DNA from 3 places in the Paenibacillus sp. FSL P2-0322 genome. Region 2 is predicted to be linked to each of the others. Evidence: riboswitches for the same ligand, from Rfam matches in the RefSeq annotation. Region 2 holds a riboswitch; each other region holds the start of a gene.

Region 1 (9,838 bases), 2.8 Mb from region 2:
AAAAGATGCTTTTCCAATGGTTAACATGATCAACCGCCTCCCACAAAATGTACAATCTCTAGGCAATCTCCATCCTTCAGTACTGCTTCATCATGATCTTCACGGGTCAATATACGCCGATTCAGCTCTACCACTACAGTTTTCACCTTTACATCAAGCTCATGTAGCAATTGATCCACATGAGTGATTCGATTAGAAAAGGTCAGGCTCTGGCCGTTAATCGTCAGCTTCATAAGCTTTCCTCCTTGAGGAGCTCAGAAGAAAATCTACTTATCCCAAGTTCAGCTGCACCAGCCCCATTAAGCATAGCTGCCAGCGCACGCCCGGTAGCATCACTCAGCAGGACACCGTTGCGATAATGCCCGACGGCAGCATATACGCCCTCGACCCCAGGGACAGTGCCTATAAAAGGATGACCTGATGCGGCCTGCGGACGTAAGCCCGCCCAAGTGCGTATAAAAGAAGCTTCACGGACGCGCGGCAGCCAAGCAGAGGCACGTGCCAGCAACCCCTCCAAGCCTCCTACGGTCACCTCTTCGTCATATTGATGCGGAAGGCTCGTTGCCCCAATCCAAAGCTCGTTATTCTGTTTAGGCACGAGGTAAATATCATCAGCATAAATGGTGTATTCTAACGGGTGATCCTTCAAGGAGACCGCTACCGCTTCGCCCTTGACCGGATAAAGTGGATATTCAAATCCAACCTGCGCTAGCAATTTCATGCTATCCAAGCCTCCAGCAATAATGACCTGATCGCAGGAAAAAAAGCCACTATGTGTTCGAACACCGCAAACTCGACCATTCTGTATGACCAGTTGCTCTGCCTGTGTACCAGACCATACCGTTGCCCCCAGCACCGCAGCAGCACCTGCATAAGCACGGCAAAGCTGGACAGGAGCCACTTGTGTCTCCTTTGAACGATATATTGCCCCGATCGCTTGTTCATCCAAACCTGGAATTCGTCGGGCCAATTCCCTCGCATCCCACCAGATAGGACAATCATCCTCTCGCGTTTTAGCAGCTTTCCAGCGTTTTTGGCCTTCAGTTTCCGTACGGAAAGGGGTCACAAATCCTTCTGTACGGAATTCCACCGAAATACCCGACAAACGCTCCAGATCACAGACAAGCTCAGGGAATGCGTCTCGACTTATGCGAGCAAATCGTGCCAGCTCAGAGTCGGTGAACTCTTCACTTTCCGCTGCCAGCATTCCAACCGCTGCTCCTGAGGCTCCCTCACCCGGGATCAATCGTTCCAGCAAGATCGTACTTCTTCCCTCCTTGGCCACATGATAAGCAATGGAACTGCCGATGACACCTCCACCTATGACCAAGCATTCAGCGTGTCCTATCGCTCTTGCCTCTGTGTGTATCTTTGGCATTTGTTTCGTGTCTCCTCTCCATAAACCATTCTGCTTTCAGCTTGCCTCTACTCTCGTTTTCTCGCTACAGGCTGTGAACTACAAGATCTGCCATTCGCCTATATTCCATCGCAGCTGCAACGGGCGACTCAGCCTTCCATATACCAGACATCACCGCAATTCCGCTTGCTCCGGCCCTATAAAGCTCCGGGATATGGTGCGGTTGTATGCCGCCCAGCGCGATCACCGGAATGTTCGACAGCCTGCAAATATGTTCAAGCTGAGCTAAACCCCGCGGTACAATACCGGGCTTACAATGGGTCTCATATACGTGACCATAAAGTACATAGTCCGCTCCTGCCCGCTCGGCAGTCTGCGCCTCCTCCAAGGAATGCACAGATACTCCACAGCGTGTACCCTTTGGAAGCAGGCTTTTCACATCCGCTACAGGTAATCCATTAGCTGGTAGCTGGACGGCTCCAACCAAAGTAAGTAAAGCTACATCCACACGATCATTTACTACAATTTGTTGCAAAGAAACTCCCTGCTCCACCATGCTGCGAGTCAAAGAAAGCAATGCAGAGGCACCATTCTGTTTTAAACGCGCGTGTACATAATGAACATACGGACAAATCACAGCAGCCACTTGGGCTGCTTGTGCAAAAGTGCCCTTTTCCATCGAAATTGCGTGTAATTCGATTTTGTCTTCACCTCACATTGGACTAATGGATCTAAGCTTAGTCAGCCACGTCTACCAGCAGTAATGAAAGGGGATTGTATGTGAATCGTCTACGGAAGCTCGAACAACTTAAAGTGAACGAAACGCAAAAAAACCACTTCCCCAAGGAAGTGGTTTAACGAACGTCCAATAATCGAACGGACAATGATATCCGTATACGTGTATCGTCCCACGCACAAACAAAAATAAGATGGTGTTGCCTTGTTTGTACGGCGCTCACTTCCCTACGCTGGCATAACCCAGATCAGGTGCAAAGGGTCCGAAATCCATTTATTCCGTCTCAGCCGCATGGGCGGCTCCCCTAGTGTGACTATTTTATTGTATAAGCTAAAGATAGCTTAGCATATTTTCCTAATTCTGCAAACCCCACTTCGTGTGAAATATGCAGAATTGGATTTAGTTGATGTTAGTTAACTTTACTTGACCACTCTTCCACATTCCACGTTTTGGTTACCCAATCCTCGTAAAAGTCCGGTTCGTGAGATACAAGCAATACGGTCCCTTTGTATTCCTTCAAGGCACGTTTCAGCTCATCCTTAGCTTTAACATCCAAGTGGTTGGTAGGCTCATCGAACAGTACCCAGTTGCTTTCACGCATTAACAGTTTGCAAAGACGGACTTTAGCCTGTTCTCCACCACTGAGCGCAGATAGCGGACGCGTGATATGCTCATTCTTTAAACCGCAACGCGCCAAATGCGCTCGTACTTCATGCTGGTTCAAATGTGGGAATTCATTCCACACATCGTCAATCGGTGTAATTTTCTCCGCCTTTACTTCCTGCTCAAAATAAGCGGGCTGCAAAAAATCACCTTGATAGGTTTTTCCACTGATTGGCGGTATTTTTCCCAATATGGTTTTGAGCAATGTCGATTTACCGACACCGTTGTAGCCAACAATAGCAATCTTTTCGCCACGTTCAATCGTCATGGACATTTTAGGCAAAAGGGCATGCGTATAACCAATCTCAAAATCAATACCCTCAAATACCGTCTTTCCGCTTGCACGTGCTTCTTTGAATTGAAAGGTTGGCTTCGCAGCTTCTTCAGGCTTATCTATACGTTCGATCCGATCAAGTTGCTTTTCACGGCTCTTTGCTCGGCCAGATGTAGAGGCACGCGCTTTATTACGCTGAATAAAATCTTCCTGTTTCTTAATAAAGTCCTGTTGCTTCTCATAAGCATCAATATGCTGAGCTTTGTTCAGATCCGCCATTTCAAGAAACTTTTCATAGTTAGCTGAATAACGGGTCATCTTGGCAAATTCAAGATGGTAAATAACATTAACGACCTGGTTCATAAACTCAGTATCATGTGAAATAAGAATAAAAGCATAGGGATAATCCTTCAAATAGCGCGTAAGCCATTCAATATGCTCTACATCCAAATAGTTGGTAGGCTCATCCAGCAGCAGAACATTTGGCTTTTCCAACAGCAACTTAGCAAGAAGCACCTTTGTCCGTTGCCCACCGCTAAGTGCAGATACATCCCGATCCAGTCCTATGGCCGACAGACCTAGTCCATTCGCCATTTCTTCAACCTTCACATCAATGAGGTAAAAATCCCCCATATCCAGTTGCTCCTGAATTTCACCCATCTGTTCCAGCAGCACTTCCAACTCTTCAGGAGAAGCATCCCCCATTTTGTCAGTAATCTGCATCATTTCCTTTTCCAATTCCAACAAAGGAAGAAAAGCGTCTTTCAAAACATCACGTACCGTTTTGCCCGGTGTCAGCTTGGTATGCTGATCCAGATAGCCGTAACGTACACGTGGAGTCCATTCCACTTTACCCTCATCCTTAAGCAATTTTCCAGTCAGAATGTTCATGAGTGTCGATTTACCGACACCGTTAGCTCCTACCAAACCTACACGTTCCCCCGCAAGCAATCGAAAGGAAACATTTTTAAATAATGCGCGGTCCCCAAAGTTGTGAGATACATTTTCTACAGTCAATAAACTCATAAGCTGTTTTTGGCTCCTTATTGTCATCGGCGCTGCCGACTGTTCTTATTTCATATGCATTTCGTTTCTTTCAAAGCTTTATTGTAGCACATTCTGCAACCATATCGGAATATGGAAAACAGCGATTTTTAAGGTTTTTGATATGGATCTGCCTAAAAAAAGAAAAACCACCCATGAAGGTGATTATTTTAAGCCATTATAACATTTGTACTCAAAGTATCCCGCAGCTGCTGCAGATTTTTCATCCGCAAAACGTTCACTCGCTTTAAAGGGAGCTGGACATGAATCTCTATAAAAATATTTCATCCCAGTATCTGGTTCTATGCCGCCTATAATGTCTTGCTTTCTAACGACTCTCCCACCACCAAATCCATAGTTATTGTAATACCTGTCTCCGACCGGAATGCCTTGGATAAACGCGATCAGACCCACATCATCTACTGTGTTGTACCACTCCTCTTGCGGAATGAGCGGTAGCGTGAACGTATAAGTTATGCCGTTACGTGCAGCTTTTTCGTTATGGACATTAATAATTCGCGCCAGGTCCTCTTGGACGCTGCGAACGATGGTGGAACGACGTATTTGCTCAAAAGTTTCTGAATTATTCAGTAAAGATATAGGGGTCTGGTCCTGAAGTTCCTTTTGAAAGCCCTCCACCCACCTGTGATTCCGCGCATCATATGCGTGCACATAATTATCCAAGGTGAACCCCACACTGTTGCCTACTGAATCAACATAGGCATATGGCTTTTTTTCGCTCCATTTGGGACCTATGGCAGCTTGTCCATGCTCGTCGGTATAGGCTTCTGAAGTGAACGCATAATAACCGTCATAATCTAGAATTACAATGGCTGGTATGTAATCCAATAATGCACGTTGTGCTACTATATCCCCATCAATGCCTACATTAAGAAAAAGGGTGTGCAGGAACGTGTGCAGCGCTGCTTCTTTATCTACACGAAAAAACTTATCCGATCCGTATCCGGCCTCGCGTTCTTGACGTTCATTCTGTGAGAGCATAACCCCTGCATCCTGAACTGCGGTACGGAGAGCCGACGTATATTTCATTTCTAGCTGCTGCACTTCACGCTGATTCTGGACCCGTAAGTCACTAACTACACCAAAGGGCAAAAACAAAAGTATAAATATGACTGCAAAATCAGTAATCTTCATTCAGAACCATGCCCCCGTAAGAAGCTGTAACTGCCGGCTTTCCGCTATCTGCCCCACCGAGAAGCCATGATTTGTACAAGTCCGCAGGAGTCCGATTCGTATTATGTAGCCGGACCGTAAAATAATCCCCGGCCATCAAGGTATACCGACGTAGCTGATCTGATTTTGGCTGCTGATTGTCAGGAAACAGTACAGGTAAGATTTGCGGATTATAGTACCCATCATATACAGTTTCATAATTGCCCAGAAAACTGTCTGGCTTCGCGGCATCTGCATAGTCCGGTACATACTTTTTGTGCATATGCTCCAAGTCAACTTCGTAGATATTGCCTGTCAATTCCAGATCACGCATAAAATCGTTATACATCGTCGGTGTAATGTAACCTTTGGTTCTTACCATATCAACAAAACGTACAGTTGAATGATATGTATTTAACCCGGATATATCATCCTGCCGTTCAGCAGCTTGAGCTGCGGGTACGATGTACAAAAGCAATACAGCGAGCAGTGCCCCCAACAGCTTGGATATTGTTTGAACCACTTCATTCCTCCTCCAATTTCTCAAAACGTACAGATGTTATGTCCCCATTCCCATTACGCTGTGGGTATATGGAATATAAAGAAGAAGCATCCAAGGTCGATACATCAGGCTCAAACGGTTCAGAATACGCATCGTACTCTGTTCCGTCGACATGAATCGAAATCCCCTCCTGTAAGTTCATGCGAATTGCCTGCATTACCTGAGTTCCTTTTATCCGTTCCGGCAACCCCACCCCAGCAGTACGGGCTATTCGCCCTTCAGAATGCTCCTCCTGCTGTGATCTTAATTCCAGTGCACCATCCAGCTGGCTGGACAAGTCTGCTGCCGTTACACATGCGGTTATGAACAGAATAACTGACACACCAAGCCGCAGCATGCTTGAAGCGTGATCAGACATACTCTCATCCCCCCTATGATTATTATCTTTACTGTAGTGCTTAGGACTGGGTAAACAACAATCCACGGACAACGTTCGATTTGTCCTTGACGATTTCAGCCTTGAATTTGCCACTTGGATTTACGTATTCATTCTCTTTCTCATTAAGCGTATTCGTGATTTTCCCAGTCTTATCACTGCCGCCATTCACGGCGCCATACTGTTCACTGTCTGGGCTAATGTTCAGAGCATTACCGTACCACTGGCCTGCCATATTTTTGCCGGTTTTAATCTGAATGCCGAATTGGTCCTTCCCCTGAAACTTCCGCAGCGCATTGGTCACCTGGGAACCGCTAATGGTTGTGCCATCATATACCGTAAAAGAGGCTTGCGACAATTCGGTCTGGATATCAGCAAAATTGTTTTGTGCCGTTTTAGTCGCCTCCTGGGCTGAAATAAACAGTATAACTACAATCGTAATTAGAGCGATGGTCAAAAATATCCCAGCGGCTACCTTTAAAGCTGTTGATGCGTTATTCATTGTTTTTCTCTCCTCAGCTTGTTATTTTGTATTAGTCATAATAGAACTTTTTTACTGAATTTTTTGTATTTGCTCATAATAGTTATCCATTTGAACAAAGCTCATACCGATCAACGGAATCACCAAATATAAAAAGATAAGACCATACATCGGGGCAAAACCAATCATCCTTCCCCAGATAGCCTTGCTGTCTATTATTTTTTCATACTCCTGTTTTCTTTGTTCGAAATAGTAGGACATATGGGATTCCAAATCATCGAAGGCCTCTCGAATCGTAATTTTACCCAAAGACAAATGGAGCTTGTCCACTAGACGTTGAAATTCCGGCAAAGGTGCCTCTTCTTTTAGCAAGTCGAGAGCTGCCTCTGGCCCGTGTTCATAATGAAGCAAACATTTTTGCAGAGGTCTTTTGAATATAACTGAAAATCTGTTCAGCCACTCCAATATTTCCTCGACAGACATTCGTTCCATAACCCGTAAAATGGAAATAACCGTTTGAAATTGATACACCTCATGCCTCATATCCAACCGACGCATTTTTCGTTGCAAATATAATAAAAGCATAGGCATTTGATAGGCTACATACCCAACAATCAAACTAATCAGTACTTCCCACCACTTGATGTATTCATCATTCCAATCTTTCAGCTTTTGGAGGATACGCCGAGTATTTGTGGATAGCTGTTCAGGAGTAGCAGTTCCATTAGCATTATGCTCTAAAACAACGTACGTTTGTTCGTATGTGCTGTTCGCCCTCATGTTCAGCGAATGCATGATTTTGCGATCAATCTCACTCTGCTTCGAAGCTTCTTTTTGCTCCACCGGACTTAAACGTCCAAACATTTGACCTGATTGTACTGGGGCGTGAAGGATATGCGTTTTCTCAGCTTCATGTAAAAAAAATATCGTACTGATGCTGAGCACCAATCCCACGATAAAAAGAGCCATTCTGCGTATGTAGAGCCACTCCAGCTTAACCTCCGCACCACTTTCCTTTAATAGACGGGTTATTTGGAAATAAGAAGACATATGCTGACGCGGAATTAAAGAATCCACCACATTACGAATGATGGGAAAACGGTATAGCTTCTGCTCCCAAACCCTCCGGCCTCTACCCGCACGATATCCTGTCTCATCGGTCTGTTGCAGTTTCTGTAACAGGAAATAAGATACGATTATCACAATATAAACGGACAATTTCGTGATATAACCCAATTTTCCCTGATAAAACTCATCCATGGATGGAAAGCTGGATCTCGCCCATGTCTCGATTGGGGTCGTAAAGAAAACAGGTGCCAGTGCGATCACGTTTAGACTTTTTAACAGATAGTCCAGTTTATTTCTTCGCAGCAGCTCCAACTGGATTTCGCGTGCGAGACTGCCGAGCCCCTTCAAATAAATGGAGCCACCCTCCTCAACCCGGTCACCAAACTCCATTACCATATATGAGATACCGGCAAAAGCTTTTAAAAATCGATTAGGAGCCGACTCATAGTATCTTTCCAATGCTTCGTGCGGATCAACATCTGTTAGCGCCTCATGGATGAGTCGTGCGTGTCTCCCAGCCTCTGCCTCCGCCAAATCGGCCGCTTCGGATATGGCTTCCTCCACCATACCGTGCTGATGGTAATAATGACGTACATTGGCGAATAATTCGATCATCTGTGCAAGTAGCCTTTTCTCCATCCGGCTAATGGCCATATCCAAAATAAGACTGTTGATTACCACTCCGCATAAAACAGCCAATATAGCAAACTCTATTCCTGGCTTCATCATGAACAGCACAACGCTACTGCAAGCAAAAGCCCCCCAGATGAACAGTGTCATCTTCATGGTCTGTAGGCGAAGCTTGTACTCATCGTAGGCATGCTGACCAGCTAGTCGCTTACGTACACTTGTGATGTATCCAGATAAGAAAGGGACCTTCATACACAGCGTGCACAACTTATGCAGTAAAGCTTGCAGCTCACGTTGAAGTACCGCTTTTCCTTTGCGCCCTTCCTGAACAGAATGAATTCGTCCTCTGCGAACTGTATGACTACCGCGCTTACGCAACCCCCACAAAACTATATATAGAAGCGCAAAGCTCCCACCTGATATTAGTAAAATCCATAATAAAATTTCTTTAAGACTCATAGTCTTCCTCCCAATAGCGGGTCAAAAAACTGCGGAAATCTCTGGCATCCTTTACATTCATCTGCTCACACATTTCTTTTGCACTTTTGGCAGTTAGGGGCTCCATCGGTATATAGCTTCCGTTCCGATATTCCATAACGTGGCGATAACTATAGCTCGATGAAGCATTGGAACCTGCATCCGTATGATCCGGGTCACGCGGCACGCATTCTGTGATCCGTTCGATGTAGCGTCGCCCTTCCGCATCACGTTTGAGATGCACATCAAAGTTAATGACATGAACTACCTGTTCCTCAGCGATGCCTTCATGCTGAAATACTCCTGTTTTGAGCAATGAATTACGAAGTGAAAACACGAGATCACGAAATGTTTTGGCATGATGAGTAAAAATGGTGAACAGACTGGCAACCTGCGACATTTGAATCATCCAAGCAGCTACTTCATCACTTGCTACTTCGCCTAGTATATTGACGGTTCCATCTGTTTTTTTCTGCAAGTCAAGCCCTTGTTGTCCTGAAATATGGTCCGTTTCTCGAAAGGTAAGAATGTTACGGCGACTGTAAATGCTGCGTAGATGCAGTTCAAAGGCCATTTCTTGAACACGAAGCGTATACGAAGCATAAATATGCTTGACCATCGCCATTAACAACGTCGTCTTACCTGAACCCTGCGCGCCTGTAATAGCAGTAATCCGGCTGCCTTTCATTAAATAAGAAAGTAACTGGATTGGAAAATCAGCATTCTGTCCCTTAATTAACTGTTTCAGCGATGCGCTTTGAATATCGAATTTACGGACAAAGAAAGCCCACGATTCTGAGAAAGGAGGGCGCACCACCACTACCCGTGACCCATCCTTCATTTCGTTGACCTTATAACCATTCGCTTCGGAAAGCTGTCCCGGGTAATTGTATTTATAAATATTTTGGCACACCCTTTTAAGTTCACGCTCAGATCCGAAGGAAAGGAACGAAAGATGGATAGTTTTACCTTTATAAAAGATCCATACGCTCTCATA
Region 2 (9,838 bases):
CTCGAACGGCCAAGGACCATCTGTCTCTGCCATGATCTGATCAGACGGATACTGTCTTGCCAAACTGCGGATCTCTTCTTCGTACAAGAGATCCGGTGTGAAGGAGACATAATAGCCGTTCCGGGCCATACGTTCGATCGTGGCGGTAGAGCCCTTGAACCAGTGAAAATGCGCCTGTGTGATGCCATGACGTTCCAAAAGGTCACAGGCGATGTCTGCGTCCTCATAAACGGCGTGCAGGACAATGGGCTTGTTATGCTTGCTTGCAAACTGGATAAAGCGCTCTAGTAGCACTATGTAGGGAGCGAGGTCAAAAGGTGAACCGCTCTGTGAGGCTTCCAGCCGATTGTAATAGGGCAAGCCGACTTCACCCACGGCGACCATCTGCTGTACATGTTCGTCCATCCAGTTGAACAAGAGTTCAAGCTCAGCTTGCGGTGGAAGAGCCTGTTCGGGATGAAAGCCAAAGGCTGGTCGTACCAGCCCGGGGTAACGCTTGGCTAACTGCAGATTGGCTCGGCTGGAGCCCAGATGCATCGACACGGCTATCACGGCTTGGACGCTGCTATTGGCAAGTGAAGCGAGCAATAATTCCTGTTGTTCGGGCGGGTAGCTGTCTACATGAATATGCGCGTCGATCAATGGAGCGGGTCCAATTGCGGTCAAATCCAAGCCTGGCTTTGTTTGGCTGTTCCATTTCAATGCACATCGAACTTTTACGTCACTCATGTCGATTCAATCCATCTTCTGGGATATTCTTGTGGACGCTCTGAGCATTGTCCATGTCGCCGTCCAGTTTATGTTTTTCCTCGCGCATCCAGCTGGTCATGGTCCGCTTCCATTCAATAAAGAGCGGATCGAGGGTGATTTCTTCCCTACGCGGGCGGGGAAAAGGGACATCTACGACATGCACCACTGAAGCAGGTCGCGCCGACAGCACATAGATGCGGTCGGAGAGCAGCAACGCTTCTTCAATGCTGTGGGTAATAAACAGCACAGAACGGCGGTTCTTTTCCCACATCCGTAATAACCATTGCTGCATGTCTGCACGTGTCAGCGCATCGAGTGCGCTGAACGGCTCATCCAGCAGCATTAATTCCTGTGGGCTGAGCAGTGCGCGAAGAAAGGCTGCGCGCTGTTGCATTCCACCAGACAGCGTATGTGGATACGCCTTGGCGAATTTACCAAGTCCAACCTGTTCGAGCCATTGCAAGGCTTCTTTGCGACGCTCGCGTTCACTGGCGTACTGAGGGGGTACTGCTGTATTTTTACGTGGAGCATTTTCCTGCCCAAGCAGTACGTTGTCCAGCGTGGTACGCCACGGGAAAAGGGCGGGCTGCTGCGGCATATAGCTGATATGCCCACGTTCACCAGTCATGTCCCGTCCGTGCATACGGATACGTCCCTGCTGTGGTTTGAGTAGCCCGCCGATGATGTGAAACAGCGTGCTTTTGCCGCTGCCTGACGGACCGATGAGGGAAACGAATTCTCCTGGCTTGACTGTGAGGGATACATCCTGCAGTACGGGCAGTAGGCTTCGCTTTTCGCGGAAGGCGAGGCTGATCCCGTCCAATTCCAAAGCAGGAGGAGCGGTTGAAGGACTCTGCTGTTCCCCGGTTCGTTGTTCATTAGCCACGTTGTATGATGATAAGTCAGTCGGATGCAGACTCATACGCGCCACGTCCTTTCTTTGCTGTATGTAATTCAAGGAGGAAGCTACTCTCGATCGGGTTTCCAGCGAACCAGCCATTTCTCCAGTAGTAAAATAACCACAAACATGAGTAAGCTGAGTGCAACAATAATGCCGATGGCGGCAAAAATGAGGTCCGTGCGATAGGCCGATTTTTGCAGCAGCATATAATATCCAATTCCTTCACTAGCTCCGATCCATTCCGCAATGATCGCACCCATCACACTATAGGTAGCAGCAATTTTAACGCCAGAAAAGACTTGCGGCAGGGAATGTGGCAGCTCCAGCTTCATAAAAATAGCCATGCGGCTTGCACCCGACATCCGCATATAGTTCATCATCGTACGGTCTGTTCGAGTCAGCCCGTCCATGGCTGCTACAGCCACGGGGAAAAAGCATACTAGGGTAATGACCATCAGCTTGGGCAGCACGCCAAAACCAAACCACACCATGAGCAGCGGTCCCAGGGCGATGATTGGAATGTTTTGGCTCAGAATAAGCAGCGGATACAGGGCGGATTTGAGAAAAGGGATTGTATGAAGAACGATGGCGATCAACAGTCCCGTTGCTGTCCCTATCGCGAATCCCGCAAGTGTCAGACGAATCGTAGCCCATGTATGGGCACCAAGCAGCGCCGTCTGGGCCATGCCCTCTTGTACGATGAGGGATGGAGCAGGCAGCAGCCAGGATTCAACATGCAAATAGGAAACCGCCCCCTGCCAGGCCGCTAAAAAGAAGAGGACCGCCACAAAGGGCGGCCATACGCTTTTCCACCAGGATGCGTTCTTGCCTTTCGGATTCATGGGCGATATTTCTCGGTCAGCTTGTTCATGCTGATGCCTTGTGGGTTATGTGCGATTTTGATCTGTGAAATGACGCTGGGACTGCCCGCTTCCGTCAAAGCCTCGTGCATTTCTTTAACCACTTTCAGCAACTCGTCGAGCTCGCCCTCCATGGTCGTATCCAATGGATTCACCTGATGTTTGACACCGGAGCGCTGAATGACCTCAATCGCCTTATCTACATACGGGTAAGAGTCCTCGTTATTAGGAGTTTTAGGGATTACTTGAATACTGAGCAGTGTGTTAGCCATGCAAATTCACCTGTCCTTTATTTGGAGTGTTATTAAAAAAATATGGTGGTTTAAGGCGGGGAGACCGCTTCGCGTTTCATTTGATCTTACGATCGCTGCGCTTCTCCAGATTCAAATGAACCACTACGCTGCCAACCGCCTTAAAAACACCCTATTTTTAAAGCTGGTTTGTGTGGCATTTTTAACACACAAGCGCACCTACTTAGCGCTTAGATAATATGAGAAACTAAAGAATAAACCAAGTGGAACGAGAACGAAGTGGGCGGAATGGTGCTGTACAAGCGTTAACATTCGCCTTTGTACCCAGATTTCAACCTCTGGATATTTATAAAAGAAATCTGGGTACAGCAGCGATGGGAAGCACCATCCGACTGCGTAGTGGCGCTTCGTTCACTTCTCTAGTTCAGTCTTATTTAGCGTTTTAACAAATGATCAACGCTTGGGCAGGAAACCGTTTGTGAAGGCTTTATCGACTTCCAAAGGCTTGCTGAGCAGCTTGCGTTCGTACATCCAGTCCGAATAGTTTTGCCATACCTCCGGTTTTTGCACACCCCATTGCGCGGCATCGTCCTGATAACGCGGGCTTAGCCATTTTTGGCTGGCAAGTACCAGTTTTTTATCCAGCTCCGGTACAGCTTTGCTTAAGATGTCTGCGGCTTCTTCCGGATGAGCGATAGTGTATTCATAGCCTTGTGCGGTAGCGTCCATGAACGCTTTGACCAGCTCGGGATCATTTTTTATTGTCTGTTCGTTGCTCACAATTACAGGTGTATAGTAATCGAGGCTTTTGGAATAATCTTTTACATACAGCATATCCAATGGCTCACCTCGAAGCTGGGCCTCGATTCCGGTCCATGCGTAGAAAATCCAGGCAAAGTCGATATCCCGCTTCACGGCTGTAAAATAGTCTGCATTGCCCATGTTGATGATCTTCACTTTGCTCACATCGCCTTTGTCTGAATCCATGATGGATTTCATGACCGCTTCTTCTACGGGAGAGCCCCAACCGCCGTATTTTTTACCTTCAAAATCTTTCGGGCTCTTAATTCCACGATCTACCGGGGCTGCGAAGCCTGAGGTATTATGCTGAATCACCGCAGCGATGGATACAAGCGGCACGCCTTGCGTACGAGCCTGTGTGACGCCTTCTTGGTAGCTGATACCAAAAGGTGCAGCATTAGAAGCAACCATTTGATCAGCTCCGCCTGAACCAGGTTGAACAATTTGGACATTCAAACCCGCTTTTTCGTAAAATCCTTTGTCCTTAGCGACATAGAGTCCCGTATGATTCGTATTGGGTGTCCAGTCGAGCACGACTTTAACATCTTTGAGCCCCTTTGCCGGAGTAGACGTTTGAGTGTCGGTAGCGGGAGCCGCTTCTTGGGATGTGGGGGGACTTCCACCGCAAGCGGTCAGGGTCAGGGCCATGAGCCACAGACTGATCAGTCCCAGGCTTAATATTTTCATGCGCTTCATCGTTGTGTTCTCTCCTTTAATTACCCGTTATCCGTCCAATCAGACAGCTTAAGTTCCCCATTTTCTAAAAATAACATCTGCCGGATGCGATCTTTCCAACAACTTAATCTTCAACAAAAAAAGCGCCCCGAGTTTCCGGGACGCTTGCGCTTGTATATACCAAAGTAAGGGATGGTCCTATGTAAAAAAGGCACATCTTGCTTAAGCATTCCTACGCTGGCATTACCCAGATCAGGTTGTAAGGGTCAGTGTCTTGGGACACACTCTCAGCCGGCCGATTCCAGCACCCCTGGCATTGTATGGTTTAATGGGTTCATTTATTCGGGTTTACTACGACGATTATATGCCTTGAATGCGGGTCTGTCCAGCATGAAGGGAGAGGTGACGGTTCATTTGCCGAACGACAGGGTACACTTTTACTGTGAGCTTTGATCTGAAAATGAGCATGAATCAATTCGATTCGATCCGGTCATGTTATTTTCAGAACAGCTACGCAAGTAGGTTCAGATGGGCTGGTGCCCAATGGCGTGGCCGTAGAGAATTCTAATTCGTGAAAAGGAGTTGTTGTACTGTGGGTAAAACGGAAACATTGGATCGCAACCAACTGGAACAAGCCATTGTGAAGGCTTTGGATAACAACAAATTTTGCTCGTTAGGTACGGTAGAGGGTGGCAAACCGAAAGTACGCTATATGGCCCTTTTTAACGATGGAATGAACATTCATCTGGCGACAGATCGCAAAACTCATAAAGTGGATGAGCTAAAGGACAATCCGAATGCTTATCTGCTGCTGGGTTATGAAGTTGGCGGTACGAAGGAAGTCGTAGAAGTGGAGGCTACCGTCCAGATCACAGCTGATGAGGGGCTGCGCAAACAAGTGTGGAACGATTCCTTGAAGGAATGGTTTTCCGGACCGGATGATCCCGATTATGTCATTCTGGACGTGAATCCGACACGCATTGAGTATGTGGGTCAGCAAACTGAGCGCCAAGTGTGGAATAAATAATAAGAATATAAATGGACAAACCAGTAAATCTCCGAGTTTTTTAGGAGGTTTGCTGGTTTTTATTTTTGAGAAAATTAATTATTTTTTCATAAATAATTTAAGTAAATGACTACTCTTTTATCTGGCGTTGGATTAAAATAGAAATGGTGGGTTCAAGGCTTACATATATGTGCAAAAGTATGTATATGAGGCATACACCTTAATGAGGAGGGGTATATTTTGTTATTTCGTAAAAATTGGTTTAAAGGGTTTACAGCAGCAGTTGTGGCTTGTAGCATGCTGGTGTTTTCGGCCGCTCCATCCTGGGCAGCTAGCGATTCTCGCGATAGCGCTACGGTGAATTTGCGGATCATGGAAACAACGGATATTCATGCGTCGCTGATGAACTATGATTACTATTCAGACAAAGAAACCAACGAATATGGCTTGATTAGCACAGCTGGTTTAATCCAACAGGCGCGTAGTGAAACAAGAAACAGCATGCTGTTCGATAACGGTGATTTGTTACAGGGCAATCCATTAGGCGATTATATGGCCAGAAACAAAACCTATGAAAAAGAAGGCGGTGTCCATCCAGTCTACAAGATGATGAACTTGATGGGCTATGATGCGGCGACAGTGGGTAACCACGAATTCAACTACGGTCTCGATTTTCTGGAGAAATCGCTCAAGGGAGCCGATTTTCCTTACGTAAATGCGAATGTTTATGTTGACAAGGGGGGGCAAGCTACTAAAAATTATTTTACCCCTTATCGAATTCTTGATAAAACGGTAACGGACGAGAAGGGCCAAGAGCACATCCTTAGAGTGGGCGTCATCGGTTTGGTCACACCACAAATTATGCAGTGGGATGAAGCCAATTTGAAGGATAAAGTCGTTACGAAGGATATTGTGGAAACGGCGAAAAAGTTTATTCCTCAAATGAAGACGGAAGGTGCTGACATTATTGTCGTGCTTGCGCACACAGGTTATGAGGATGTGCCGCAAACGCCAATGATGGAGAATGCCGTTAAATATTTAAGCCAGGTGGACGGAATTAACGCTATTTTGTTTGGGCATGCTCATAAATCTTTCCCCGGCCCTGATTTTAAAGAAATGAAGGGTGTAGATCTAGATAAAGGAACCATTAACGGCGTACCGGCTGTGGAAGCTTCCTCATGGGGCAAGGATCTGGGTATTATTGACCTGAGCCTGGAAAAGAGAAACCGCGAGTGGAACGTAACTAACTCTCAGTCTGAAGTACGTCCGGTTGTGAGTACCACTAACCAGGCTGTGCAGTTTACTCCTGACTACAAACTGACAGATTCGATCAAGGAAGAGCATCAAGGAACGCTGGATTATGTTCGCCAACCTGTTGGAACAACGACTGCACCGATTAACAGTTATTTTGCATTAGTGCAGGATGACCCTTCCATTCAAATTGTGACGAATGCACAGAAATGGTATGTTCAAAACCATCTTAAAGGGACCGAATACGAAAATCTTCCCGTATTGTCGGCAGGCGCTCCATTCAAGGCCGGTGGTCGAAACGGAGCCGAGTATTACACCAACATTCCTGAAGGTACGATAGCGATTAAAAACGTGTCCGACCTGTATGTGTATCCGAACACGGTTCATGCTGTAGAAGTGACCGGTGCTGAAATTCAGGAATGGCTGGAGTGGTCTGCAGGTCAGTTCAACCGCATTGATCCAAAGCAAACTGAGGAGCAATCGCTGATCAACAAAGATTTCCCAACCTACAATTTTGATGTCATTGACGGTGTGAATTACCAGATTGATGTAACTCAGCCTGCACGATATGATGCCAAGGGAACTATTATTGATTCTTCAGCTCATCGTATCAAGGATCTGCAATACAATGGGAAGGCTATTGATCCTGTGCAGAAATTTATCGTAGCTACCAATAACTATCGTGCTTCCTCATCCAAACTGGCTAACCCAGATGGCAAACGAATTGTGATGGCAGCACCGGATGAAAGTCGCCAGGTCATTATTGACTATATCCGTACGAACGGAACGATTAATCCATCGGCGGACGGCAATTGGTCTATTGCTCCTTTTGGTCAGGCAAAGGTTACTTTCGAGTCCTCTCCTGATGCCAAAGACGTGCTGGCAGGAAATCAACAAATTTCATACTTGAGCAGCGCGGCAGACGGCTTTGCCAAATACAGCTTAAAAGCTGGCGCTAAGCCTAGTGCAGCAACCACTCCTGTAAAGGAAGCTGTGGCTCCCGCGAAAGCAACAGCAAAACCAGCTGTTAAAACGACCAAACCTGCAGCTGTTAAACCAGCTAAAACAACGAAGCCGAAGGCGTCCAAATAACTTCGGATTTTAGTTTCCACTCAATATCAGAATGAAGCAGCAAGTCTCTTTAACCAAGAGATTTGCTGCTTTTTTTGATGCCAAAAACAGCAGCCCCGAATTTATCATGATTGCAAAAAGTTTTCTGATTTTTGTCGAATATATACTTAAGTCCTAAGTTGTCGTTAAGAATAAGCTACTTTTTTGTAAAAACACGTAATTATATAGTGCTTTTGTTCTAGTTATTTGTGATATAATGGTGAAAAAACCGGAAAATTGTTCCGAGGAGGACCATTATGACATGCAGCAATTGCAGCATCATATTACCTATTAAGGATCAAGGATTGCTCAGAATTAGGCATTCCAGGGTGTCGCTTACTCCAGCATTAGATGGTTTGGGTATGCTATCGGAACAACTGAAGCAGGAACATGGACGTGAGGGCAGCATAGAGTTTCGCTTTGACAGCCGTTCAGAGCTGGAACAGTTGGTTAACGGACTGGCTCATCTGCCGCAGGAATACCTGAACCATATGCAAGTTGTGGTAACGGGCTTGCATTATATCGAAGGATATGAGGACTGGCTTTTATTTAGTCAATTGCAAGCCAGACTGCAACATCCAGATATCGTGAGTATTATTAAGGATCAAAGTTTTTCCAGCCATATGCAGCCTATTGTTGATCACAAGCTGGATATTATCGGGTTTGAGTTTTTGCTGCGTCCGTCACATGCAGAGAGACCTTTTCAGCCTTTCCGGCTGTTTGAAATCGCCCGTGAAGCTGGCTTGCATGCTCATCTGGATCGCTCGGCTCGTATTTCCGCTATTGAAAAAAGTGCAACATGCCTTCCGGCGGGAATTAAACGTTTTATTAACTTTCTCCCTTCCACCATTTATAATCCGGCTTATTGCTTGAATCACACCTTTGAGACGATTGATCGGTTATCCATGAGTACGAAGGATTTTGTATTTGAGGTCGTAGAAACGGAAGAGATAGACGACCTTAATTTTTTGCATCATATCTTTGATCAATATCGCAATCGAGGAGTTTCGGTTGCCCTGGACGATGTGGGGGCAGGTTATTCTACGACAGAGCTTATGAATTGCCTTCAGCCGGATTATGTTAAAATTGACCGCAGTATAATTGACGGCTGTCATAGTAACAGTGATCAGAAGCGGCAAATTACAGGGATTGTAGAATCGGCTTTTCGTTTTGGAGGCCAAGTGTTGGCTGAAGGCGTAGAGCAGATGGAGGATTTTGAATTTTGTCGTGAAGCAGGTGTGTCACTGGCTCAGGGTTATTTGTTTGGCAAGCCGGAGCCTGGTCCGCCCTCCAATTTTATGCTTAGTAGCGTAATATAGTCAGGAACAAATTTAAGTAGACGTAGTTTATAAAAATTGGAGCTTAAATAAGGCTGTGGCATAAGCAAATTCCAATTCTATTGGACAGCGCTTTATCACCATTAATGTAAAAAACGCGAGTTGCAGAGGTTATTTCACCCCTGCAACTCGCGTTTTTTGGTCTGCTTGCCCACCTGAGTAAGTTCTGGACAAGCGAAGCCACTTAGTCTCCAATTTTACTTGGTAAGGAACGTTAAAAGCCCGGAGGCAGTTTACGACCGTTTTTATTTTTAAAGTAAAGATTGACGTCTTGAAGACAATTGGATACAGTGTATTGTATAAGAAACAGTGTTTCTTTCGTAATACACCGTATCCATACTAGGTAAAAAGTTTAACATTACAGGGAGGACAACCAAAATGAAAGCAGTGCAACTGAAAGACGGTTTTGGCTTTGAAGAGTTAACCTTGACGGAACTTGACATACCGGTGCCGGGACGGCTGGAAGTTCTGATCCGCATAAGGGCAGCGTCCCTGAATTACCGGGATTTGGTGATTATCAACGGGCTAATGCCGATCGGCATTCAATTTCCCTTCATTCCGTTATCCGATGGAGCGGGTGAAATTGTAGCTGTGGGCGAAGGGGTGACAAAATTTCAGATTGGACAAAGGGTAGCGGCAAATTTACAACAGAAATTCATTGGCGGGAGCACGAGAGCGGAGGTCTTAAAGGACAGTCTGGGAGGCCCGCTCAGTGGAGTGGCGTCTGAATATATCGTTCTGCATGAAGAAGGGGTCGTCGCCATTCCGGATCACCTTTCTTGGGAGGAGGCTTCCACCTTGCCGATTGCAGCATTAACCGCATGGAGCATGCTGATGGAATCCGGTGGGCTGCGAGCGGGGGATACGGTACTCTTGCAAGGAACAGGCGGTGTTTC
Region 3 (9,838 bases), 540 kb from region 2:
TGTAAGATCCGTAGAATGGTATTTGTCTATTTTTGATAAGCGGGATGTGATTGAGCGACCCATCAGCAATTTGCTGGATATGAACGGCTGGGATTTGAAAAAGGCACTCCATTTGTTTCGCAAGTCCAATCCGCCTTTGCTGGAATGGCTGCAATCTCCGATTCCCTATCTGGAGCAGTATTCAGTGGCTGACCAGATTCGTGCGATATCGCCGTTAACCTTCTCTCCGAAGTCCTGTGTGTACCATTACCTGAATATGGCGCGGGGGAACTATCGGGATTATTTGCAAGGAGAACAGGTGAAGATTAAAAAGTATTTTTATGTACTGCGCCCACTGCTGGCCTGTGGCTGGATTGAACGTTACAACATCATGCCTCCGATGGAATTCGTAGACTTGCTAGAGGAATTAATTCCGGCCGATACAGAACTTTATCAGGTGATCGGGCATTTGCTGCAACGTAAAAAAGCGGGCGAGGAACTGGATATGGAGCCACGGCTTTCGGTGGTGAATGATTTTATCCAGCAGCAAATTGCTTATTTTGAACAAAAGGCACCCTTGCTTCAGCATATGGAGAGTGGACTTGATCAGCAGTTGGATGATTTGTTCCGCGCTGCGGTGAATGAAGTATGGAAAGCATAAGCTGGGAAGGAGAAGTGGAGTATGCACATCACGCTAAAAGCAACCGGAACCCATGCAGGGATGATTTCGCATTTGCTTGCTAAGAATCCTTACAATACGTATGATCGCACAGAAAAAGGCGCACGTGTACGCATGGTGTACACTGTTTTTACCGAGGAAGAGGCTGAGATCGTCATTCAGGCTTCGCCAGATTCGATTGATTTGGTCAAAAACAGTCCAGACAGCTATGATATTACACAATATATAAATGATCGGGAGTTTGTAACCAGCAGCTTATTTTGCACCTATATTCGTGGCTCGCTTGGCACAGCCCTGAACGGTAAACCCAAAGAAGATTATGCAGGATGGGTGACGCACCCTTTTGCGCTGGAGTTATCGTTTGGCCCCGTTGCTTCGGATTTGCCGGATTCAGTGGTGGAGGGGCTATTCGCTCCGCTGGGCTATCAAGTGGCCATAGAACGAGGGGAAGCAGATTATTCTTTTCAGCTGAAAAATCGAAGCACCGTCAGATATGTCACGTTAAGTGGCCACCAGACGGTGCAGTATGCGCTGCGTCAGTTATTGCTGTTGATTCCGGTGCTGGATAATTATAAGCATTACTATATTAGTGAAGAAGAGTTCGACAAGCTGAGACGTTACGGTGAAGGCTGGCTGCCAGAGCATCCGCTACGCGAGCTCATCATTCGACGCACGCTTCGTTTTACCAATCTGATTGAGCAATTTGAGCAATCTGATTCTGCTGAAACAGGTACTCAAAAACATATTGAAAAACATACTCAAAAACATATTGTCCAAGCTCAAAAGGATAAGCACGAACAGGTTCAACAGCAAGAACAGCCACAGGAGGAAGGGAAGCAACAGCCTACTGTACGGCTGAATGAGCTGCGGTATCAAGCTATTATGGACGTGATTCGCAAGCTGCCTCGAAGACAGAAAATCGTAGATTTTGGTTCAGGAGAAGGGAAGCTTTCGGCTCGGATGGCCCGAATGACGGGCATTGAAGAAATTTGGGCGGTGGAGCCGTCTGCGTATGCACAGGTGAGAGCCATGGAGCGTTTTGCCAAGCTGGAAAGGCATACCGACGCGATCATTCCTACACCCATGATGGGCTCACTCTTTTATTATGATGAACAATTGCGGGGCAAAGATGTGATGATCCTATGTGAGGTCATTGAGCATGTGGACGAGCATCGTCTGAACCGGGTGATGAAGACGATTGTGACGGAGTATCAGCCGGGCGTGCTGATCGTGACGACTCCCAATCGTGAATATAATGAAGTGTATCGTATAAATCAGCAAGAGCTACGGCATGGCGATCACCGTTTTGAATGGAGTAGAAGCGAGTTTCAGGAACGATGTGAGCAGTGGATTGCGGAAGCTCCTTATTCGGTAGCGCTGAAGGGGATCGGAGAAGAGGTCGAAGGCTTTGGACAACCGACCCAAATGGCTATATTTACGCGCAGAAAGGAGCAGAAGGAAGCATGAGCAATTCATCCAAACGTACGATTCATTTACCGCATGCTGGACTGGTTGTGTTGGTGGGGGCCTCCAACAGTGGCAAAACCACATTATTGGACAGGCTGGTGAGCGAAGGGATTCTACTGGAGACAGAAGTGGTATCCTCGGATCATTTTCGCAAGCTGGTCGGAGATACGGAATTTATAGACTGGAGTGGACTTCCAAGGCTGGAATCGGACGTACTGTTCTATGAGTATCAGCAAATGTCAGCCAAGGCGTTTGAGGCGATGGATACGATTCTGGCTATGCGTTGTCGCTTGAATAAGCTAACGGTTGTGGATGCCACCCATTTGTACGCTGAGGATCGCCAGAAATATGTACAGCTGGCAGCCAAGGCGCACGTTCCTGTTATGGCCTGGGTACTGGATGTACCCGAATCTGTGCTGCTGGAACGTGATTTAGGCAGGGAGCATCCGCGTGGCCGCCAACGGGTCAAGCAGCAGGCACAGCTGTTAAAGCGGAATCTGCGTGGTATCCGTGAGGAAGGCTTTAACGCTTGCTATGTTATTAAGGATGTAGAAGAAATGAACTTTGTTCGCCGTGTGCAGCCACTGTTTCATGAGATTGGCTCAGGTATTGACATCATTGGTGATATCCATGGGTGCTACCGTGAGATGCTGGAAGTGATAGAGCAGCTAGGATATACGGAAGATACGGAAGGACTATACCATCATCCAGATGGCAGAAGACTGGTATCTGTCGGGGATGTGATGAGCCGTGGCCCAGAATCGTTACAAGCGGTGCAGTTCTGGAAAAAGCACGTGGATGCCGGACTAGCGTATATGATTGACAGTAATCATGGCTGGAAAATCGGCCGTTATCTCGATGGAAGAAAGGTGACTCTCAGTCATGGGGATGAACGATTTGCAGAGGAACTGGCCCAATATGAACAAAAAGCGGGCAAGGCAGCGGCGGAACAGCTTAGAAGCGAGTTGAGAGATTTTCTGCTACATGCACCCTCTCATCTTATTTTTGGCAGAAATGGATTTCGACACGTGGTCGTGGCTCATGCCGGGATTAAGGATCATTTTATTGGCAAACAGTCGGCACGTATTTCTGATTATTGCCGCTATGGAGATACGGAGGGGCAGGATGCGAACGGAAAACCGATTCGCAAGGATTGGTTCGTAGACCATGAATCGGGAGAAATAGTAGTATGGGGACATGATCCGAGACCGCAGCCTACCCTTGTGAACCAGACGGTGAATATTGATCAGGGTGTGGTATTTGGCGGTATGCTGACCGCTTATCGTTATCCAGAAAAGGAATTTGTCAGCGTTTCGGCACATGAGAATTATGCGAATGATCCCGATAGCCCACTTGTCCGGTGGCAGAGAAAACGGTTTTCCCCGCCGAACTTACGCAAGCTAATCGCTGGTTACAGTGTGCTGACGGAATCGTATGGCGAAGTGCGCGTACAAGGAGAATGGATCAAATCCGCTATAGATACCGTGTCACATGTGACTGTACCCATGGAGGAGCTGGTGTATATTCCACCGACGATGAGCCCTGCTCCAGCGGTGTCTGCAGAGGAAGGATATCTGGAGCATCCACGTGAGGCGCTGGCTTATTATCGCGGGCAAGGAGTACAAACGATGGTGGCCGAGAAAAAACATATGGGTAGCCGGGCTATTTTGCTATTATTCAAAAACGAACAGGCCGCTGTTCAATATGTAGGCTACCCGACATTGGGCACGATCTATAGTCGGAGTGGGAGAGCTTTCTTTGAACAAAGCCTTGGGAAGCAAGTGATGGAGAAGCTTAATGTGGATTTACGGACTGCTGGATATTTTGAACGGAACCAGACGGATTTTGTATTGCTGGATGCGGAAATTGTACCGTGGAATCTCAAGGCTCGGGAACTGATTGCTGCACAGTATGCGCATGTGGGGGAGGCAGCTCTGTTGGATCGCAGTAAGCTGGTAGACAAGCTGAAGCAGGCGAAGGTTGCAGGTCGAGAGGTTGGAGACTGGTTGGAGGAAATGGAACAGAAGTACGCGAATGCCGTAACGTTTCAAGATGCTTTTCAAAAATATTGCTGGGATGTGGACGGTCTGGATGAAATTCGTATTGCACCGTTCCATACACTGGCACACAGCGGAAAGACTTTTTTCGACCATTCTCATATTTGGCATATGGAGCAAAACCGGGAGCTGGCTGGGCTGTCTTCCCTGTTTATGGAGACAGAGTACCGCGTGATCACGGACGAAGCAAGCGAGGAAGAGGTCATTCGCTGGTGGAACGAGATGACAGAGGATGGTCATGAAGGGATTGTGATCAAGCCGGAACGCTTTTTGATGAAAAATCGGGACAAGATGATTCAGCCTGCAATCAAGGTGAGAGGCCGGAAGTATTTGCACATCATTTACGGTATGGATTATCTTGCCTCTGAGAATTTAAAGCGTCTGAAGCAGCGTCGAACGAACAAAAAGGAGCGTCATGCCCTGATGGAAGGAGCGCTTGGTATGGAAGGCGTGGAACGTTTTGTCCGCAAGGATACGGTAGATCGTATTCATGAATGCGTCCTTGCCGCGCTATCTCTGGAATCGGAGCCGATTGATCCGAGATTGTAGTTTGCGAAGGAGGGATTGAGATGGAAAGGGGTACACCGTTAATTGATATTGGCGTGAACTTGATGCACCGTTCGTTTCATGCGGATCGGGAACAGGTGGTAGAGAGAGCCGCAGCTGTAGGGATTTCACCCCTGATTATTACCGGGACCAGTGTCCGCAGCAGTCGGGAGGCTTCTCAGTATGCAGCACGTTATCCGGGCAAGCTGTATGCGACAGCTGGCGTGCATCCCCATGATGCCAAAGACTGCAGCGCAGAGACGGTTCAGCAGCTCCGTCAGCTGGCGAGTCAGCCGCAGGTCGTATCCATAGGGGAATGCGGATTGGACTATAACCGTGATTTTTCGCCGCGTGATGTGCAGCGCCGATGGTTTGGCGAGCAAATCCAACTGGCGGGTGAGCTGAATATGCCGTTATTTCTGCATGAACGAGATGCACATGAGGATTTTGCCGCTATGCTGCGGGAGTATCAAGGGCTTGTCGATAAAGCAGTGGTGCATTGTTTTACAGGCACGGAACAAGAATTGCATACGTATGTAGAGATGGGACTGTATATCGGGATCACCGGCTGGATTTGCGACGAACGGCGTGGCAAACATCTGCGTGAACTGGTCAGAGATATTCCCTTGGACCGTCTGATGATTGAAACGGATGCTCCATTTTTGACCCCGCGTAATTTGCCCGTGAAGCCCAAAGAAGGGCGTAATGAGTCGATGTATCTCGCTCACATTGCTGCTACGATAGCCGAATGTACAGGCCGAAGCATGATGGAGATCGAAATCGCCACGACGGAGACAGCCAAACGTTTCTTCGGATTATAGGATTGTCAAAGCCATAGATGTGGTATATATTATAGTGAATTAAAAAAGCATTGTCGGGAGCTTGAGAAAGTCAGGCTGAGAGGGTGGCCCTTGCCACTGACCGTGAAATCTGATCTGGGTAATGCCAGCGTAGAGAAACCAAGAACACTATACAGGAATGCCGCTTGTTTCGCGGTTGTCGATAGATACAATGTATGTCCTAGCATTTTACCTTGACCCTGACTTTGGCTTGGTATCAGTGTAGTAGCTTAGACTACTGGTTATATAAGGCATATCGACGAATGATGTTTTGTATGGTGCTTCACCTTTTACTGCGCATAAAGCTTGCCTGGAGATTCAGCTCCAGACAAGCTTTTTTTTATGGCCAAGAGGCCAATTATAAGGATAAGGGGAGCACGCAATAATGAATACTGCTGTAAGAGCGTCCAAAGGGTTGAAGCTGACTGATATTTTGGTCACGATTGTGATCGCTGTTGTGTTCGGGTTAGTCTACAAAATATGGGGACCTGCCTATGATTTGATGAAACCATTCGGTCTACACGCCGAGCAACTGATGTATGGCATGTGGTTTATGGCAGGCACGTTTGCTTATCTCATCATTCGCAAGCCGGGTGTTGCAATTTTGGCAGAGGTGGCAGCGGCAACGGTCAGTGCTTTTTTGGGAAGCGAATGGGGGATGTCCACCTTGTACTATGGCCTGCTGCAAGGCTTGGGAGCGGAGCTGTTTTTTGCAGCTTTTCTGTATCGGAACGCAAACCTGTGGGTTGCTTCGCTAGCTGCGGCTGGGGCGGCTGTCGCTTCTCTAATTCTAGACTTCAGCTACGGGTATATTGATCAGCTTTCGACCTGGAACTATGTTTTGTATATTGGTTTTCGCATGATTGGCAGCATTGTGATTGCCGGGGTATTCGCGTTCTATCTGGCCAGGGCATTGGAGGTAACCGGAGTCACGCGAAGTTTGAGACCCGCAACGGAACAAGATTATAAGGGGCTGGATTGATGAGCCAGGCAACCGAAGATGTGGTGGCTTCGATCACCCGTCTTCGGTTGAAATTTCCCGGTGAGCAGGAGCTGCTTTTTCACAATATGTCTTTGTCTGTCCGCAAGGGGGAAAAGCTGCTGCTGCTGGGACCGAGTGGATGCGGTAAATCAACGCTGCTCCAAGTGTTAAGCGGTCTGATTCCACGCACGATAGAAGTGCCTATGAAATGCGATGCTGCTGTAATCCCAAGTGTCTCAGGTATTGTATTTCAAGATCCTGATACGCAGTTTTGTATGTCATATGCAGACGAGGAACTGGCTTTTGTGTTGGAAAATAATCAGGTTCCTCGTGAGCAGATGCGATCCCGTATTCGCGAGCTGCTGATACAGGTTGGTCTATCAACGGATGATATACACATGCCCATTGGCAGCATGTCACAGGGAATGAAACAGCGGCTGGCGATTGCGTCTGTGCTGGCTATGGAGCCAGAAGTGCTTTTTCTGGATGAGCCCACGGCTTTGTTGGACGAGGAAGGCACTACACAGGTGTGGGATACCATTCGAAACATTTCGGTAGACCAGACACTGGTGATCGTGGAGCATAAAATTAATGAAATTGTCCATGATGTGGACCGGATTGTGGTGCTTTCTGCTCAAGGGGAGATCATTGCGGATGGAAGGGCGGAAGAAGTATTTCATGGGCAGCGGCAGGCATTGTCCGAGTATGGCGTGTGGTACCCGGGAGTATGGAGTGAATCGTCTTCGCCGCGTTGGAGTGAATCAGTGACACAGCAGAATGGTACGGGGAATGGTACAGGGATTGATTTGCTGGAGCTGGAACATTTTAGTGGCCTCCGCGGTTTAAGTTCAGTGATTTATGTGGAGCATGCGCAGGTGAAGCCTGGCGACTGGATTGGCGTGGTCGGTGAAAACGGGGCTGGCAAAAGCTCACTGCTGCTCTCCATGATGTGCTTACTTCGCACACAGGGACGTTATAGCGTGCGCGGAATTGAGGCAGGCAGTACGGAACAACTGGCAGAGCGTATCGGGTTCGCGTTTCAAAATCCCGAGCTGCAATTCGTAGCACACACCGTACGAAAGGAACTAGAGTATTCGTTACCCAAGAGCTTGTTCACCGTTGAACAGTGCCGGGAACGGGTCGATCGGATGCTCGTACAGTTCGGACTGGAGCGGCTGGACGAGCGTCATCCGTATCAGCTTTCATTGGGCCAAAAAAGGCGGTTGAGTATTGCTACGGCTATGATCCGTGAGCCGGAAGTGCTGCTGCTGGATGAACCGACTTTTGGGCAGGATGCGCGTAATACCTTTGTCATGCTGGATATGTTGGAGCAGCTGAGAGCGGCAGGCACGGCCATTGTGATGGTCACGCATGACCCGGAAATTGTCCGTCGATATTGTACCAATATATGGCGGATTCAGAAAGGGGAACTCCAGTATGAACCTATCCTTTCCCCATCATAAAACATGGCTGCATCGCGTGAATCCGGGCCTAAAGCTTGTTATGTTTTCCATACTGTTTGTGGTCGTTATAGTCATCCATGATCCGAATGTCATGTTTAATGTTGCGTGTGCTATGCTGCTGCTGCTTGTCTGGTCAGGCCATCCATGGAAGCGGCTGCTGCTGTATGGATCTCCCTTTATATTGGTGTTTATTTCAACCTCAACGGGCATGATGATGTTCGGCAAAGGGGTGACGACCTGGTGGACATGGGGCCTGATCCATATTACGCAGGAAAGCTTTTATCGGGGTATACATCTGGGCTTTCGTGCGCTGAGTATGGCGGCGGTAGGGTTGCTGTTTGGTTTAACGACTCGTCCAGTGAACCTTTTTTATTCACTGATGCAGCAATGGAGGCTCTCTCCGAAGTATGCGTATAGCTTTTTGGCAGCCATGCGGTTGATGCCCATGATGGTGGAGGAATTCCAGGCATTGAGACAAGCCCATCGTATTCGAGGTTTACATCAGCATGTGTCCAAATGGAATATGTATGCCACGCTTCGCAGGTATGCAATTCCGCTGCTCGCTCAAAGTATCCGGCGTGCACAGCGAATTGCTATTGCCATGGAAGCCAAGGGTTTTACCAATGAAACCAAACGCACGTATTATTATGCGATTGGCTATTCGGCTGTAGATATTGTGTTCATATTCTATTTTGTCATCATGCTTACGCTGGCTTGGGGACTCGGTATCTGCTTTCCTTACGTGGGGGTGTGGGATGTACGTTAATTGTTGTCAAAAGGCTTTGCCCGTTTTCTGCTCTGTGGTATATTAATGCAATGGGAATTGACGGCTCGTACAGACCCGCCTGGGCTGGCGGGCTTATTACATTTTCCCTGAGAAATGGATCATCAGGAGGCCAGGTTTCATGATTACGCTGCATCAGGTAAGCAAGCATTATACCACCTCAAGCGGCCAATTTCATGCGGTTCAATCCGTGTCCCTTCAAGTGGAGGAGGGGGAAATTCACGGTATCATAGGTGCCAGCGGTGCCGGTAAGTCTACGTTGCTCCGGTTGATGAATGTATTGGAAAGGCCGGATGAGGGAAACGTGGTTGTAAACGGGGAAGATCTGACTCGCATGCCGGAAAAACGTCTCCGTGAAGCGCGGCGATCGATAGGGATGATTTTTCAGCATTATCATCTTGTTCACAATCGGAAGGTCAGTGGAAATGTGGCAATGTCGTTGGAGCTGGCAGGTGTCGCGAAAAAAGAGAGAGCGGAACGTGTGCGCGAATGCCTGCAATTCGTCGGTTTAGCTGATAAAGCAGAACAGTATCCGGCACAACTGAGCGGAGGCCAAAAGCAACGTGTGGCGATAGCCAGAGCGCTGGCGAATCGACCTGCGGTGCTGCTGTGTGATGAGCCGACCTCGGCGCTTGATCCGCAGACGACCGCGGATATTCTGGGCGTGTTACGGGAGATCAACCGGGAACTGGGAGTTACCATTGTAATCGTAACGCACGATATGGACGTGGTACGCAATATTTGTACCCGTGTATCAGAAATGCGGGATGGGCAGCTGCTTTCAACGCAACGTGTAGTTGACGCTGCGGTAGGTTCAACAGCGGAAGCAGGTGAAGCTGATGAATGAAATGCTGAGCATCATTGTGCAATACCAGTCAGAGATATGGAAAGCCATCGGGGAGACGTTTATCATGGTGGGGATTTCTATCGCAGCAGCTGTACTGTTAGGGCTTCCGGCAGGAACGATTTTGTATTTGTGCGGCAAAGGGCAAAAATATGAAAATCGACTGCTGTTCACCTTATTGAACAGTGTGGTCAATGT

Evidence for each region. Region 2 has a riboswitch for thiamine pyrophosphate ahead of MKY24_RS02285 (ABC transporter substrate-binding protein). Riboswitches for the same ligand answer to the same signal wherever they lie in the genome.
Region 1: it holds a riboswitch for thiamine pyrophosphate, as region 2 does, so the genes downstream of both, MKY24_RS14340 (thiamine phosphate synthase) here and MKY24_RS02285 (ABC transporter substrate-binding protein) in region 2, are expected to answer to the same signal.
Region 3: it holds a riboswitch for thiamine pyrophosphate, as region 2 does, so the genes downstream of both, MKY24_RS04795 (ECF transporter S component) here and MKY24_RS02285 (ABC transporter substrate-binding protein) in region 2, are expected to answer to the same signal.

What each region holds. Positions count from the first base shown of each region.
Region 1 covers NZ_CP150243.1:3,309,083-3,318,920, forward strand. Annotated here, with positions in the region: gene MKY24_RS14325 (thiazole synthase) at 1-27, opposite strand, end outside; gene thiS (sulfur carrier protein ThiS) at 30-233, opposite strand; gene thiO (glycine oxidase ThiO) at 230-1,378, opposite strand; gene MKY24_RS14340 (thiamine phosphate synthase) at 1,443-2,036, opposite strand; TPP riboswitch at 2,301-2,409, opposite strand; gene MKY24_RS14345 (ABC-F family ATP-binding cassette domain-containing protein) at 2,503-4,056, opposite strand; gene MKY24_RS14350 (hypothetical protein) at 4,240-5,229, opposite strand; gene MKY24_RS14355 (hypothetical protein) at 5,216-5,770, opposite strand; gene MKY24_RS14360 (hypothetical protein) at 5,772-6,167, opposite strand; gene MKY24_RS14365 (hypothetical protein) at 6,208-6,687, opposite strand; gene MKY24_RS14370 (hypothetical protein) at 6,739-8,823, opposite strand; gene MKY24_RS14375 (ATPase, T2SS/T4P/T4SS family) at 8,813-9,838, opposite strand, start outside.
Region 2 covers NZ_CP150243.1:500,495-510,332, forward strand. Annotated here, with positions in the region: gene MKY24_RS02260 (TatD family hydrolase) at 1-729, opposite strand, end outside; gene MKY24_RS02265 (ABC transporter ATP-binding protein) at 722-1,672, opposite strand; gene MKY24_RS02270 (ABC transporter permease) at 1,717-2,493, opposite strand; gene MKY24_RS02275 (MTH1187 family thiamine-binding protein) at 2,490-2,783, opposite strand; gene MKY24_RS02280 (hypothetical protein) at 3,026-3,208, shown strand; gene MKY24_RS02285 (ABC transporter substrate-binding protein) at 3,216-4,259, opposite strand; TPP riboswitch at 4,451-4,560, opposite strand; gene MKY24_RS02290 (pyridoxamine 5'-phosphate oxidase family protein) at 4,831-5,265, shown strand; gene MKY24_RS02295 (bifunctional 2',3'-cyclic-nucleotide 2'-phosphodiesterase/3'-nucleotidase) at 5,485-7,587, shown strand; gene MKY24_RS02300 (EAL domain-containing protein) at 7,863-8,924, shown strand; gene MKY24_RS02305 (NAD(P)-dependent alcohol dehydrogenase) at 9,321-9,838, shown strand, end outside.
Region 3 covers NZ_CP150243.1:1,044,401-1,054,238, forward strand. Annotated here, with positions in the region: gene MKY24_RS04775 (nucleotidyltransferase domain-containing protein) at 1-640, shown strand, start outside; gene MKY24_RS04780 (3' terminal RNA ribose 2'-O-methyltransferase Hen1) at 662-2,125, shown strand; gene MKY24_RS04785 (polynucleotide kinase-phosphatase) at 2,122-4,731, shown strand; gene MKY24_RS04790 (TatD family hydrolase) at 4,752-5,549, shown strand; TPP riboswitch at 5,593-5,704, shown strand; gene MKY24_RS04795 (ECF transporter S component) at 5,953-6,549, shown strand; gene MKY24_RS04800 (ABC transporter ATP-binding protein) at 6,549-8,012, shown strand; gene MKY24_RS04805 (energy-coupling factor transporter transmembrane component T) at 7,987-8,778, shown strand; gene MKY24_RS04810 (ATP-binding cassette domain-containing protein) at 8,918-9,643, shown strand; gene MKY24_RS04815 (methionine ABC transporter permease) at 9,636-9,838, shown strand, end outside.